DNA from 2 places in the Variovorax sp. F042 genome. Region 2 is predicted to be linked to the other one. Evidence: riboswitches for the same ligand, from Rfam matches in the RefSeq annotation. Region 2 holds a riboswitch; the other holds the start of a gene.
The links. Region 2 has a riboswitch for glycine ahead of ACZYSP_RS30440 (D-amino acid dehydrogenase). Riboswitches for the same ligand answer to the same signal wherever they lie in the genome.

Region 1: it holds a riboswitch for glycine, as region 2 does, so the genes downstream of both, gcvT (glycine cleavage system aminomethyltransferase GcvT) here and ACZYSP_RS30440 (D-amino acid dehydrogenase) in region 2, are expected to answer to the same signal.

Annotation. Positions count from the first base shown of each region.
Region 1 covers NZ_JBVASX010000001.1:1,180,756-1,188,323, reverse strand. The annotation lists gene ACZYSP_RS05725 (hypothetical protein) at 1-37, shown strand, start outside; gene gcvP (aminomethyl-transferring glycine dehydrogenase) at 76-2,985, opposite strand; gene gcvH (glycine cleavage system protein GcvH) at 3,037-3,408, opposite strand; gene gcvT (glycine cleavage system aminomethyltransferase GcvT) at 3,468-4,640, opposite strand; glycine riboswitch at 4,686-4,798, opposite strand; glycine riboswitch at 4,811-4,901, opposite strand; gene ACZYSP_RS05705 (hypothetical protein) at 4,935-5,495, opposite strand; gene ACZYSP_RS05700 (L,D-transpeptidase Cds6 family protein) at 5,594-6,058, opposite strand; gene ACZYSP_RS05695 (TRAP transporter large permease) at 6,165-7,457, opposite strand; gene ACZYSP_RS05690 (TRAP transporter small permease) at 7,469-7,568, opposite strand, start outside.
Region 2 covers NZ_JBVASX010000015.1:86,148-93,715, reverse strand. The annotation lists gene rfbG (CDP-glucose 4,6-dehydratase) at 1-283, opposite strand, end outside; gene rfbC (dTDP-4-dehydrorhamnose 3,5-epimerase) at 355-906, opposite strand; gene rfbA (glucose-1-phosphate thymidylyltransferase RfbA) at 903-1,799, opposite strand; gene rfbD (dTDP-4-dehydrorhamnose reductase) at 1,820-2,710, opposite strand; gene rfbB (dTDP-glucose 4,6-dehydratase) at 2,707-3,780, opposite strand; glycine riboswitch at 3,897-3,997, shown strand; glycine riboswitch at 4,001-4,117, shown strand; gene ACZYSP_RS30440 (D-amino acid dehydrogenase) at 4,210-5,511, shown strand; gene ACZYSP_RS30435 (FIST signal transduction protein) at 5,518-6,798, opposite strand; gene ACZYSP_RS30430 (PhaM family polyhydroxyalkanoate granule multifunctional regulatory protein) at 6,844-7,568, opposite strand, start outside.

The DNA.
Region 1 (7,568 bases), on a different contig from region 2:
GAAGTGGGCGACCTATCGTCGCGAATCCCCGCCATAGAAGGGCCGCTGGGTTGCCGCCCGCCTTCTCGGGTTTCGTCAGGCCTCTTCGGTTTCCTTGTAGTCGTCCACGGGCACGCAGCTGCAGAACAGGTTGCGGTCGCCGTACACGTTGTCGACGCGGCCGATGGGCGGCCAGTACTTCGCGTTCTTGAGTTCGGCCAGCGGAAACGCGCCGAGTTCGCGCGAGTACGGGTGGCTCCACTCGGTGCCGAGCAGGCTCGCAGCCGTGTGCGGCGCGTGCTTGAGCGGGTTGTCTTCCTTCGGCCACACGCCTTCTTCGATGCGGCGGATTTCGCCGCGGATGGCGATCATCGCGTCAATGAAGCGGTCGAGCTCGGCCAGCGGCTCGCTCTCGGTCGGCTCGACCATCAGCGTGCCAGGCACGGGGAAGCTCAGCGTGGGCGCGTGAAAGCCGTAGTCGATCAGGCGCTTGGCCACGTCTTCGGCGGTGACGCCGCTGGTGTCCTTCAGCGGGCGCAGGTCGAGGATGCACTCGTGCGCGACGTGCCCGTTGGGGCTCGCGTACAGCGTGGGGTAGTGGTCCTTCAGGCGCGCGCTGATGTAGTTGGCGCTGAGAATGGCCGTTTCGGTCGCAGCCTGCAGGCCCTTGGCGCCCATCATGCGGCAGTACATCCAGCTGATCGGCAGCACGGCCGCATTGCCCAGCGGTGCGGCCGACACGGCGCCCACGCCGTTCGACGGCACGCCGGCCGTCGCGTGGCCAGGCAGGTATGGCACGAGGTCTTCGACCACGCACACCGGGCCCACGCCGGGGCCGCCGCCGCCGTGCGGAATGCAGAAGGTCTTGTGCAGGTTCAGGTGGCTCACGTCGCCGCCGAACTCGCCCGGCGCAGCCACGCCGACCAGCGCGTTCATGTTGGCGCCGTCGACATACACGCGGCCGCCGTGTTCATGCACCAGCTCGCACAGTTCCTTCACGCGGGTTTCGAACACGCCGTGCGTGCTGGGGTAGGTGATCATCACTGCAGCCAGCTTGTCGCTGTGCTTTTCGCAGGCGCGCTTCAGGTCGTCCATGTCGACGTTGCCCTGCGCGTCGCAGGCCGTCACCACCACCTGCAGGCCCACCATCTGCGCGCTCGCGGGGTTGGTGCCGTGTGCGGAAGACGGAATCAGGCAGATGTTGCGGTGGCCCTGGCCCTTGGCTTCATGGAACGAGCGGATGGCCAGCAGGCCTGCGTACTCGCCTTGCGAGCCGGCGTTGGGCTGCAGGCTGATGCCCGCGTAGCCGGTGGCTTCGCACAGCCAGGCGCGCAGCTGGGCGTCGAGCTGGGCATAGCCCTGCTGCTGGTCAGCCGGTGCGAAGGGGTGGATGTTGGCGAACTCGGGCCAGGTGATGGGGATCATCTCGCTCGTCGCGTTGAGCTTCATCGTGCAACTGCCCAGCGGAATCATGCTGCGGTCGAGCGCCAGGTCTTTGTCCGACAGGCTGCGGATGTAGCGCAGCATCGCGGTTTCGCTCTTGTGGGTGTTGAACACCGGGTGTGTGAGAAAGGCGCTGCTGCGGCGAAGGTCTTCGGGGATCAGCGGCGTGGTGCTGCCCGACAGGTCATCGAAGCGCGGCGCCTGCGTGCCGGCGGGCGCGAAGAGGCTCCACAGGGTTTCGACGTCGGCGCGCGTGCTGGTCTCGTCGAGCGAGATGCCCAGGTGCTGTTGCAGGCGCTGGCGCAGGTTGACGCCGGCGGCTTGCGCGCGCTCGATGATCGCCGGCGTGTCTTCGCCGGTGCGGATGGTCAGTGAATCGAACGCGGTGGTGTTGACCGGCTCGCGGCCCATCTGCGTGAGGCCCTTGGCGAGGATTGCCGTGAGCGCTGCCACTCGCTGCGCAATGCGCGTGAGGCCATCGGGCCCGTGGTACACGGCGTACATGCTGGCCACCACGGCCGGCAGCACCTGCGCGGTACAGATGTTGGACGTGGCCTTCTCGCGGCGGATGTGCTGCTCGCGCGTCTGCAGTGCGAGGCGGTATGCGGGCTGGCCGTGCGTGTCGACGCTCACGCCGACCAGGCGGCCCGGCAGCGAGCGCTTGAATTCGTCGCGGCAGGCCAGGTAGGCGGCGTGCGGGCCGCCGTTGCACAGCGGCATGCCGAAGCGCTGCGTGGTGCCGCAGACGATGTCGGCATCGAATTCACCGGGTGCGACGAGCAGCGTGAGCGCCAGCAGGTCGGCCGCGACGATGAGGGCGGCGTCGCACTGATGCGCGTGGCCCGCGAGCGGACGCAGGTCGTGCACGTGGCCGGTGGTGGCGGGGTACTGTGCGAGCGCGGCGAAGAACTCGCCGCTCACCATCAGGTGCGGCAGCGTTTCCGACACGGTGCTCACCTTCACTTCGATGCCCAGAGGCGCGGCGCGCGTCTTGATGACTTCGATGGTCTGGGGATGGCAATCGCCCGACACCAGGAACACGTTGCTCTTGCTCTTCACGCTGCGCTTGGCGAGCGTCATGGCCTCGGCTGCGGCCGTGGCCTCGTCGAGCATCGAGGCGTTGGCGATGGCCATGCCCGTGAGGTCGCACACCATCGTCTGGAAGTTGAGCAGGGCTTCCATGCGGCCCTGCGAGATTTCGGCCTGGTAGGGCGTGTAGGCGGTGTACCAGGCGGGGTTTTCGAGCACGTTGCGCAAGATGACGCCCGGCGTGTGCGTGCCGTAGTAGCCCTGGCCGATGAAGTTCTTGAACACCTTGTTCTTCGACGCCATCACCTTCAGCTCGGCCAGCGCATCGGCTTCGGTTGCCGGTGCGGGCAGGCGCATCGGCTTTGCGCGGCGGATGGCCGCGGGCACGATGCCGTCGATGAGCTCCGCGCGCGTTTCCGAGCCGATCACCGGCAGCATGCGCGCCTCGTCCGCCGCATCGATGCCGATGTGGCGGGCGAGGAATTCTTCGGCGTTCTCTAGTTCTTGCAAAGAGGGAAGGGCGGGCGTCGGCATGGCGGTGAGGGCTCGGGGAGAAGAAGGAAGGTGGCTGAGGAACTCAGCGGATCAGGATTCGGCGGCGAACTTGTCGTAGGAGGCCGCGTCCAGCAGGGCGTCGAGCTGCGCGGGCTCGCTCAGCTTGACCTTGAAGAACCAGCCGGCGGCCAGCGGGTCGCTGTTGGCCAGCGACGGATCGGCGCGCAGCGCTTCGTTCACTTCGGTGATCTCGCCCGACACGGGCATGAACACGTCGGCCGCGGCCTTGACCGATTCGACGACGCCGGCAACTTCGCCTTGCGCAAAGGTCTTGCCGACTTCGGGCAGGTCGACGAACACCACGTCGCCCAGCGCGTCCTGCGCATGCACGGTGATGCCGACGGTGGCTGCGTCGCCTTCGGCCGACACCCATTCGTGGTCCTTGGTGTACTTGATGCTCATGGAAAAACTCCTCGTGGAAAAAATGAATCGGGGTGCAGAGCCTAGCCTGTCGACCAGGCTCAGCCGCGGTAGTAGCGGGTGGGCACGAAAGGCATCGTCGAGACTTCCATCGGCACCGGCTTGCCGCGCACGATGGCCTGCACGCGCGTGCCCGGCTCGGCGAAGGCGGTGGCCACGTAGCCCATGGCGATGCAGCGGTCGGCCGTCGGGCCGAGCAGGCCGCTGGTGACGATGCCGATGTCATGGCCTTCGAAAGATTGCAGCACCGTGCCGTCGCGCACCGGAATGCGTTCGAGGGCGACGAGGCCCACGCGCTTGCGCTTCAGCGTGTCGTGGTCGGTGTGGCCGGCAGCGCCTGCGGCAGCTACGGCAAGCTGCGCGAGGATCTTTGCCGCGCCTGGAAAGCCGCCTTCGCGCGCGCCGCCCGTGCGGCGCACCTTCTGCATCGCCCAGTTGAGCGAGGCCTCGACAGGCGTGGTGGTGGTGTCGATGTCGTTGCCGTAGAGGCAAAGCCCGGCTTCGAGCCGCAGCGAATTGCGCGCGCCCAGGCCGATGGGCTTGACCTCGGGCTGGGCCAGCAGCAGGCGGGCCAGCGCCTCGGCGTCCTTGGCGGCCACCGAGATCTCGAATCCGTCTTCGCCGGTGTAGCCGCTGCGGGTGACGAAGGCGGCAATGCCGCCGATCTGCACCGCGCCGCCCGTCATGAACACGAAGCGCTCGATGCCGGGCGACAGCCGCGCCAGCGTGGCCGCGGCCTGCGGGCCCTGCAGCGCGAGCAGGGCGTGGTCGGGCAGGGGCTGCACTTGGCAGCGGCTGCCGATCTTCTGCTGGATGTGGGCGATGTCGGCCACCTTGCAGGCGCCGTTGACGATCACGAAGATCGAGCCGTTGCCTTCATTGAAGAACATCAGGTCGTCGAGGATGCCGCCTTCGTCGTTCAGCAGCAGGCCGTAGCGCTGCTTGCCGGCGGGCAGGTCGACCACGTCGACGGGCATCAGGGTTTCGAAAGCCGCCGCCGCATCGGGCCCGACGAGGCGCAGCTGGCCCATATGGGAGATGTCGAACAGGCCGGCCGCGTCGCGCGTGTGCTTGTGCTCGGCCATCAGGCCGGCGGGGTACTGCACCGGCATCGAATAGCCGGCAAAGGGCACCATGCGGGCACCGAGCTCCACGTGGAGGTCGTACAGCGGCGTCTTGAGAAGTTCGGTAGCGGGGGCGGAAGAAGCAGCCACGGGGCACTCCAAAGGGGCAGACGAAATCCATGACGCAAGCCATGGGCCACCCCTGCTGTCCGCTTTACCTGAGAGATTCGCCCCACGATCGGGGTTTGCTCCTTCGGTGGGCCGATGGGCAGTTTTCACTGCAACGGCCTCTCTCCAGCAAGGAAACGCCGGTGTTCACCGGCGCCTTGTCAGTCCTTTTGCCTGAGCGTTCGGGAAACCCCTGCGCCTTCGGCGGCCCCGGCACGCGGGGCTCTCTCCTGACCCTGGCGAGTGTAGTGGATCGCGCGGGGCCGGGGTTCGGCGTCAGTGGATGATTTCGGCCGGCGGCAGCAGCTTGTCGATGCGCTCGCGCAGCGATTCGGCCCGCTCCACCCCGGCGGTTTTCTCGATCTCGGTGAGCATCAGCGCGGCGATGGTCAGCATCGCCTCGCGGTCGCGGGCCTCGCGCAGGGCGTCGCGCATCTGCAGCGCGAATTTCGGGTCGCGCCGCACGAACATGCGCTCGCAGATGTCGAACAGGAACATGCGCGTGGTGGCCAGCGAGCGCTTGCCGTCGAAGGTGTCGGCCGAGGTGGTGGCGACCTGGATCGGCTCGGCGGCGGCGATAGGCGCGGGCCGGGCGGGGGCTGCTACCGGTGCGGGCGCCGGTGCCGCAGCAGCAGCCTGCGGGGCCTGCAGGTAACCCCGCTGCACCAGCGCCTGGATCGCCTGTTCGGCTTCAACCCGGTTGGAGAACAGCGGACTGAAGTCGGTCAGCGAGCGCCGGCCATCGGCCATCAGCAGCAGGGCGCGCTCACGCTGGCTGAGCGTGCGCTGTCCGCCCTGGAGTTCGTCGCGCGCCTTGTCGGTCTTGGTGGGAAACATGGCAGCCACAGCTTTCGGGAATCGAGGGCTGCAGCATCGTTGCAAGTGGTGACATCTTCATGAACCGTTTGCCTTACAGGGGCAATCGCGGCTGGCCTTCAGCCCGCGCTTTCCTTGCGTATGAGCCACTGGTTGCCCACGCGCTGCAATTCCAGCGTCTTGCGGCTCTTCTCGCGCAGCTTGTCGGCGCTGTAGGTCTGTTGAAAGCTCGCGCTGGCCGCCTGCCCCTGGACGCTGATGACCAGGCTGTCGATGCTCACGCTGATGGTCGTCTTGTCGGTAATGCGCGCGCGGCGGTCCGCCTCCCAGGCCTTGCGGTCCTGGCCTCGCGGCGGCGTGAAGTCGGGTGCATAGGCGGCCAGGTAGCGCACCACGTCCCGGGCTGACCAGGCCGCGGCCCAGGCGCGCACGGCGGCTTCGACTTCGCGGATGCTGGAGGCGGGATCGGCCGGCGCTGCTGCCGATACGGGGGCTGGTGCCGCGGCGGGCGTTGCGGGCGGGGCGCCGAAGGCAGCCGGAGCCAGCAAGGCGCCGCCCAGCAGGCAGCTCAGGAATCGATTCATGGCGCAGTCCCCTCCTTGTCGGTTGTTGGCCCTTGGCCCGTCGCCCGATTCTGGCAGTGAACATCCGCCGATTCACCGGGCCGATCAGGCCCCGGAGCCCGGGCCGCTACTTGAACCCGAGCACGTGCGGCAGCCACGTGCTCAGCGCGGGCACGAAGGTCAGGATGACCAGCACCGCCCCATGGGCCCAAAGGAACGGCACCAGCTCCTTCACCAGCGCCGACATCGGCACCTTCGACACGTTGCAGGTCACGAACAGCAGCCCGCCCACCGGCGGCGTGATCATGCCCAGCGTGAGGTTGAAGATCACGATCATCGCGAAGTGCACCGGGTCCACACCCAGCTTGATGGCCACCGGCGCAAGGATCGGCGCCAGCACCATCACACCCGGCAGCGGCTCGATGAAGATGCCGAACAGCAGCAGGAACACGTTGACGATGATCAGGAACATCCACGGCGAGAGGTTCATGCTGATGAGCCATTCGGCCATCTGCTGCGGAATGCCCTCGATGGTCAGCACCCACGCGAACGAGGCCGACAGCCCGATGATGATCAGCACCGAAGCCGACAGCAGGGCAGAGCGCGAGAGGATGTCGGGCAGCATCTTCCACTCGAGCGTGCGGTAGACGAACTTGCCGCACACCAGCGCATAGAACACCGCCACCACCGAGGCCTCGGTCGGCGTGAACCAGCCGGCGCGCATGCCGCCCAGGATCACCACCGGCAGCAGGATCGCAGGAATCGCCTTCCAGGTCGTGACCAGGATCTCGCGCAGCGGAGGCGTTTGCCCATCGCCCTTGTAGTTGCGCTTTTTCGAGACGTAGAAGTTCACGACGCACATCGCCACCGCGATCAGGATGCCCGGCATGATGCCGGCCGCGAACAGCGTGCCGACCGATACGCTCTCGTCCTGCAGCGCGTAGATGATCATGATGATCGAGGGCGGAATGATCGGCCCGACGATGGCGGTCGAGGCCGTGAGCGCCGCCGCGTACGAGCGGTCGTAGCCGGCCTTGTCCATCATCTTGATGAGCATCGACCCCGGCCCCGCCGCGTCGGCCAGCGCCGAGCCCGAGATGCCCGAAAAGAAGGTCAGCGACACCACGTTGGTGTAGCCCAGCCCGCCGCGTCGGTGGCCCACGAACTGGCCTGCGAAGCGCAGCAGCACCTCGGTGAGCGAGCCGCCGCTCATGAGTTCGGCCGCAAGAATGAAGAAGGGCACCGCCATCAGCGGAAAGCTGTCGATGCCGGTGAAGGTTTCCTTCAGCAGCACCATCAGCGGGTAGTTCTCCGCGAGGATCAGCGTGGTAACGGTGGAAAGGCCCAGCGCAAAGGCCACCGGCACGCCGATGGCCAGGAAAATGCAGGCGGAAACGATCAGAACAATGCTGGCATCCATGGTCGTTCTCCTTACAGCGATGCCGAGGCGTTGGCGTCGAAGTGCGCGTCGGACGCGAACTCCCTGCGCAGCACGTAGCCGCGCACCACCAGCAGCCAGTGCACGATCAAC
Region 2 (7,568 bases):
GCACAAGTGGTTGCGCGGCCAAATGAAGGATTAACTCGGGTTTGAAGGCCTGCATCGCAGCCAGGAGGCGCTCATAGTCGACGATATCGCCCATCGTGCCCGGCACGTCTTCTTCGAGACCCGCAGCTGCAAACAGCGACGGCGTTGTTTCCGCAGGCAGCGAGTAGCCTTCGACGATGGCACCAATCGACTGCAACCACAGGCAAGCCCATCCGCCGGTGAACCCGGTGTGGCCCGTGACGAAAACCCTGCGCCCGCGTAGATCCTTTTCGAATTCCGCCATATCAGTCATTTTTTGTTCATTCCCCATCAAACAAGCTCATTCAATCTACACCCAGCCTGGGGCGAAAATCTTCAGCGTTCGAACAGTTCCGCCTGGTCCAACGACAGACCGGCCAGATCCTTCGTGGACAGGACTGGCGAAACGCCGACCTCCGGCCAACGGATTCCAATGGCCTTGTCATCCCACCGGATGGCTCGTTCATGCGCCGGCGCATAGTAGTCGGTGGTCTTGTAGAGAAAATCCGCCGATTCGCTCAATACAAGGAAGCCGTGCGCAAAGCCTTCGGGCACCCAGAGTTGCTTGTGGTTGTCTTCAGTAAGCTCCACGCCCACCCATTGGCCAAATGTTCGCGAGGCGCGACGAATGTCCACCGCCACATCGAACACGGCGCCACGCACCACGCGCACCAGCTTGCCCTGTGTCTGCTGCAGTTGGTAGTGCAATCCGCGCAGCACACCCTTGGCTGAACGCGAATGATTGTCCTGGACGAACTCGACATGCCGGCCCACGGCTTCGTCGAAGGCCCGGCCGTTAAAGCTCTCATAGAAAAATCCCCGTGCGTCGCCGAACACCTTTGGCTCGACGATCAGCACATCGGGAATGACGGTGGAGGTGACCTTCACGAGCGGACCTCTTCACTCAGCAGATGCTTCAGGTACTTGCCATACCCGCTCTTGGCCAGCGGCGTTGCCAGCTTCTCGAGTTCTTCACTTGTAATAAACCCATTGCGCCAAGCGATCTCTTCAGGACAGGCAATCTTCAACCCCTGCCGATGCTCCAGCGTCGCAATGAACTGCCCCGCTTCCAGCAGGCTGTCGTGCGTGCCCGTGTCCAGCCATGCATAGCCGCGCTGCATGATTTGCACATTCAGCTGATCGCGATCCAGGTAGGCTTGGTTCACCGCGGTGATCTCCAGCTCCCCACGCGCGCTTGGCTTTACAGCCTTGGCGATGTCGACAACCTGGTTGTCGTAGAAGTACAGCCCCGTCACCGCATAGCTGCTCTTGGGCTTCAGCGGCTTCTCTTCGATGCTGCTCGCCTTGCCCTTGGCGTCGAAGGCCACCACGCCGTATCGCTCCGGGTCCTGAACGTGGTACGCGAACACCGTGGCCCCGGAAGTCTTCGTGTCCGCCTCGGACAGCAGGTGCACAAGGTCATGCCCGTAGAAGATGTTGTCCCCCAGCACAAGTGCACTCGGAGAGTTCCCGACGAACTTGTCCCCGATGATGAACGCCTGCGCCAGCCCGTCAGGGCTGGGCTGCACCGCGTACTGCAGGTTGATCCCCCACTGGCTCCCATCGCCCAGCAATTGCTCGAACCGCGGCGTGTCCTGCGGCGTGCTGATGATCAGGATGTCGCGCATGCCACCCAGCATGAGCGTGCTGAGCGGGTAGTAGATCATCGGCTTGTCGTACACCGGCAGCAGCTGCTTGCTGAGCGCCAGGGTCGCGGGGTGCAGGCGGGTGCCCGAGCCACCGGCCAGGATGATGCCTTTGCGTTGCGTCGTCTTGGTCATGTTCTTTTTCTCGTGAAAGTTCAAAGAATCTCGCGCAGCATGCGCGCGACGCCTTCCTGCCAGGGCGGCAGGCGCAGACCGAACGTGGTCTGCAGCTTGGTGGTGTCCAGGCGCGAGTTGTGCGGGCGCTTTGCCGGGGTCGGGAAGGCACTGGTCGGCACGGCCTCGACGGCCTCCGGGCCGGCCTTGAGTTCGACACCCACCGCCTTGGCTTGCTCGATCACGAAGCGCGCATAGCCGTACCAGCTGGTCTCGCCGCCGGCGATGGCGTGATAGAGGCCGGCCTTGGCCGGGTCCTGCAGCGTCGCCCGGATGGCATGCGCCGTCACGTCGGCCAGCAGCTCCGCACCCGTGGGCGCGCCGAATTGGTCGTCGATGACGGTCAGCTTGTCGCGCTCCTTCGCCAGTCGCAGCATCGTCTTGGCGAAGTTGCCGCCGCGCGCGGCATACACCCAGCTGGTGCGGAAGATCAGGTGACGAGCGCAGTTCTGGGCCACCAGTTGCTCGCCTTCGAGCTTGGTGCGGCCGTACACGCTGAGCGGGCCGGTCGCGTCGTCTTCCTTCCAAGGCCTGGTGCCGCTGCCGTCGAAGACATAGTCGGTCGAGTAATGCACCATCAGCGCGCCGATCTGCTGGGCCGCCTCGGCCACGATTCCCGGAGAGGTGGCGTTGAGCTTGCGCGCGAAGTCAGGTTCGCTCTCGGCCTTGTCGACGGCCGTGTGCGCCGCCGCATTGACGATCACATCGGGACGCACCTTCAATACTGTCTCGGCCAGTTGCTCCGGCCGGCTGAAGTCGGCGTTGAAATCGGTGCTGTCGAAGTCGAGCGCGACCAGTTCACCCAGGGGCGCCAGGCTGCGCTGCAGCTCCCAGCCGACCTGTCCGCCCTTGCCCAGCAGCAGCAACTTCATGCCGCAGCCTTCGTCGTGTCGTATTGCTTCTCGACCCACTCGCGATACGCGCCGCTTTGCACGTTGCGCACCCACTCGCCATTGGCCAGATACCACTCGACGGTCTTGCGGATGCCGGTGTCGAAGGTCTCGGCGGGCTTCCAGCCGAGCTCGGCCTCGAGCTTGCGCGCATCGATGGCGTAGCGACGGTCGTGGCCGGGGCGATCGGTGACGTAGGTGATCTGTTCCTTGTAGGGCTTGCCGTCGGCCCTGGGGCGCAGCTCGTCGAGCAGCGCACACACGGTGTTGACGATCTCGATGTTGGGCTTCTCGTTCCAGCCGCCCACGTTGTAGGTCTCGCCCAGCTTGCCGGCTTCGAGCACGCGGCGGATGGCGCTGCAGTGGTCCTTCACGTAGAGCCAGTCGCGCACCTGCATGCCGTCGCCGTACACGGGCAGGTTCTTGCCGGCCAGCGCGTTGACGATCATCAGCGGGATGAGCTTCTCCGGGAAGTGGAAGGGGCCGTAGTTGTTGGAGCAGTTGGTGGTCAGCACCGGCAGGCCGTAGGTGTGGTGCCAGGCACGCACGAGGTGGTCGCTGGCGGCCTTGCTGGCTGAATACGGGCTGTTGGGCTCGTACTTGTTCTCTTCGGTGAAGGCGGGGTCGGTCTTCGACAGCGAGCCGTAGACCTCGTCGGTGGACACGTGCAGGAAGCGGAAGGCCGTCTTCTGCTCGGCTGGCAGCGCGCTCCAGTGGCCGCGCACGGATTCGAGCAGGCGGAAGGTGCCCAGCACGTTGGTCTGCACGAAGTCTTCGGGGCCGTGGATGGAGCGGTCCACGTGCGATTCGGCGGCGAAGTTGACCACGGCGCGCGGCTTGTGCTCGGCCAGCAGGCGATCGACCAAAGCACTGTCGCCGATGTCGCCCTGCACGAAGATGTGTTTCGGGTTGCCCTTGAGCGACGCGAGGGTCTCGAGATTGCCTGCGTAGGTCAGCTTGTCGAGGTTCACGACCGGCTCGTCGCCGTTGGCGATCCAGTCGAGTACGAAATTGGCGCCGATGAAGCCAGCGCCGCCGGTAACCAGGATCATGAAGTCCCCTGCTGATATATGGAACGATCGCCTTGCGGCAAATCAACAGGCGATTATCCCATTCGGCCAGAGGAGAGAAATCAAAGGTTGGCGCCCGCGCAAGCCCCGCCTACAATCGCCCCACTGCAGGAGAGCGGGCCACCCCGGTGGCCCTACCGAAGGCGCAAACTCCCATAAACGCTCAGGTCGGTCCGAACAAGGGACCTGTACTGCACCAACTGAAACGCCGTCTGGAGAGCCATCACACCGCCCAACGTGGTCGTGATGCACCGAAGGAGCAAACCCTCTGCGGGCGCAGCGGGCGAATCTCTCAGGTACCGAGGACAGGGGGAGCGGCAACTTGGACTACGGTCGTCCGGTTGCTTTGCTATTTATTCAATAGCACACCACACCCGTCGTTCAAGCGCTGCAACCTCAAAGGTATTTGAAATGCGCGTGATCGTTCTTGGCGCCGGCCTGCTCGGCGTGACCTCGGCTTACTACCTCCAGCAACTCGGCCACGAAGTGACCGTGATCGACCGGCAAGCCACCCCAGCCGCTGAAACCAGCTTCGCCAACGGCGGGCAGATTTCCGTCAGCCACGCCGAGCCCTGGGCCAACCCCAGCGCGCCGCTCAAGGTGCTGCAGTGGCTGGGCAAGGAAGACGCCCCGCTGCTCTTCCGCATCCGCGCCGACATGCGCCAGTGGCTCTGGGGCCTCCAGTTCCTGCGCGAATGCACGCCGGCGCGCACCCGCCACAACATCGAGCAGATCGTGCGTCTCGGAACATACAGCCGCTCGATGTTGCAACAGTTGCGCCGCGACACCGGCCTGAACTACGACCAGCGCACGCAGGGCATCCTGCACTTCTACACGACGCAAAAAGAGTTCGACGGCGCCCTCGCGCCCGCCGAGCAGATGCGCGCCCTGGGCTGCGAGCGCCAGGTCATCTCGGCCGACGAAGCCGTGAAGATCGAGCCCGCCCTCGCCCACATCCGCCCGAAGCTGGCCGGCGCCACCTACACGGCCGAGGACGAGTCCGGCGACGCCAACCGCTTCGCGCGCGAACTGGTGGGCCTGGCCACCGCGGCGGGCGTCAAGTTCCTGATGAGCCACACCGTGACCGCGCTGCGCGAAGCCGGCGGCAGCATCGATCACGTCGAAGCCACCGACAGCGAAGGCCGCTTCCAGCGCATCCGCGGCGACGCCTTCGTGCTGGCGATGGGTTCATTGAGCCCGCTGTATGCCGCCCCGCTGGGCATTCGCCTGCCGATCTACCCGGCCAAAGGCTATTCGGTGACGCTGCCCGTCAAGGACGCGTCGAAGGCCCACCAGGTCTCGCTGACGGATGACGAATTCAAGCTCGTGTTTTCGCGCTACACCTCGGAGTCGGGCGACCGCCTGCGCATCGCCGGCACGGCCGAGCTCAACGGCTATGACCGCGACCTGAACCGCGTGCGCTGCGAAGCCATCGTGCGCCGCGTCGAAGAGCTCTTCCCCGGCGCTGGCGACACCACGCAGGCCCAGTTCTGGACCGGTCTGCGCCCCGCCACGCCGAGCAACGTGCCGCTGATCGGCAAGACCAGGCTTCCGAACCTGTTCCTCAACACGGGCCACGGCACGCTCGGCTGGACGCATGCCTGCGGCTCGGGCAAGTCGATCGCGCGGATCGTGAGCGGGCTGGCGCCGGAGGTGGATTTCGCGTTCACCGGCATGCCTGCGCCCGCGCCGCGCGCGCTGCAGCCGGCCTGATCGCGTTCAGTCGTTGGCCGTAAACACCGTCAGCACCCCGGTATAGCCATACAGGTGATGCCGGGCAATCTCGCCCGCAGCGAAGAACCCGACCAGCGGCACGTCGCCCAGCGCGTGCCGCACGATCTGCAACTCAGCGCCCGGTGCGCCGAAATGCGGCCCGCCGCGCCCCGAGCAGCTCACGTACACCGCCCCTGCGATGCGCCGTGCCGGATGCGGCGCCGCCTCGGCTTCGCCCGCCGCCACGGCGCGCGCGGTGGCGAGCGTCTGCTCTTCGGGCTCCAGTTCCTCGCGGATTTCCGCGCAGATGCGCATCAGGTCGGCCCGCGCGGCCTGCGCGTTGCGGCGGCAGAAGGTCAGCCGCATGCCGGCCTCGGCCACATCGGCAATGGCGATGCCGCGCCGCGTCGGGTCCAGCCCGATGATGTGGCGCACCAGCACGTCGGCGCCCAGGTCGCCGGTGCGGCGGATGCCGTCGCTACCGGCATCGGCCAGGCCGACCAGCGTGTTGCGCACGGCGTCGATGGCCTCCTGCGGCCGTTCGAGCGACACCTGCAGATCGGCCAGCAGCACGTCGAGCGCCGGCTCGCCGTCGAGCTTCAGCAGCAGATTGCCGTCGGCCTCGGTGATCTCGCGTTCGCGCACTGCCCCCGAGCGCAGCGGCTGGCAGCCCTGCGTGACGCGCGACACCAGCCGTACGCCTTCGCCGAACACCACGCCCGACAGGCCGCCCGAGAACACCCCACCCGCCGCCCCGTGCCCGCGGATGTTGCCGTTGCCGCCGACTGCGAATTGCAGCGCGCTGCCGCGCCCCGAAGACAGCCCGCCGAACAGATAACCCGTGTCGGTGCGCCCCGCCATCTCGGCGATCAGCTCGGCCAGGTCGGGCGTTGCCGGGTCGGCGTGCACCAGTGCCGTGTGCGCCTCGAAGCCGCTCATTTCGGAATTGCCCAGCGGCGCCACGCCCGAGAACACGCGGTACTGGTCGCTCGGCAAGGCGCAAAGCATCAGGCTCATGCCGGGTTCATCGAAGTACTCGGCGTTGTTGGCCGACACGCCGATGCCGACGGTGCCCGACCAGTCGGTCACTTCGGGCAGCTCGGCGCTCAGGTGGTCGAGGATGTCCTGCGCCTCGCTTGCATAGTGGTCGGTGATGTAGAGCAGCCCCAGCGTCGGCGACGAGGCGTAGTCGGGCAGGGCCATCTGTGCGCGCAACTGGGCCAGCACGAGGCCGGCCGCCATGCGCCATTGCGGATGGGTGGCGTGACCGGAGGGAAACAACTTCATGATGCGTGCCAACCCGTTCTCTTCAACAAATGGATGTGTATGACGTCAGCGCCGGGCGGAGGTTCGCTTGCGCGCGGCTGTCGATGTCTTCTTTTTGGCAGCCGGCGCTGCAGCCTTCTTGGCCGCAGCAGGCTTGCGGGCGGCCGTTGTTGCCGGCTTGCCCATGACCTTGCCGACCGCATCGGCCAGCGGCTGGGCCATGGCCGGCACCTTCAGCTGGGCCGCGTCCTGCAGCGCCGAGCTGGCGATCTGCTGGAACTGTTCGGTGAGCGAGCCCCACCACTGCATGGGATCGACCACGCCGGCTCCGTCGGCCGCCGCGGTCTTTGCCTTGGCCGAAGCCGGCCTGCTGCGCGACTTCGTCGGTGCTGGAGCCTCTTCTTCGGGCATCTCGTCCTCTTCCTCGACCTCTTCGGGTTCGGGCTCCGGAGCTGCCGCGGCAGGCGCCGGCGCCATCGCGGCTGCCTGCTTGGTGAACGCGCTGGCGATGTCTTCCATCCGCACGTTCATGCCGCGCAGCGTCGACAGCGTCATCTTCTGCACTTCGAGCGCCTGGATCGTGGCCTTCAGGGCATGGCCGTTCTGCTCGAGCCAGTACTGCACCGTCTTGAGCTCCTGGATGCGCTTGTCGACCTCTTCCACGCTCAGCGTGGGAGCCACCCAGCTCGCAAGGCTCGGAATCCCTGGCACCGAACCGGCGCCGGTGCCCGCCGCGGCGCCACCGGCGAGGTTCTTCAGGAAGTCGAATCCGGGGACGAACTGGCTGAAGT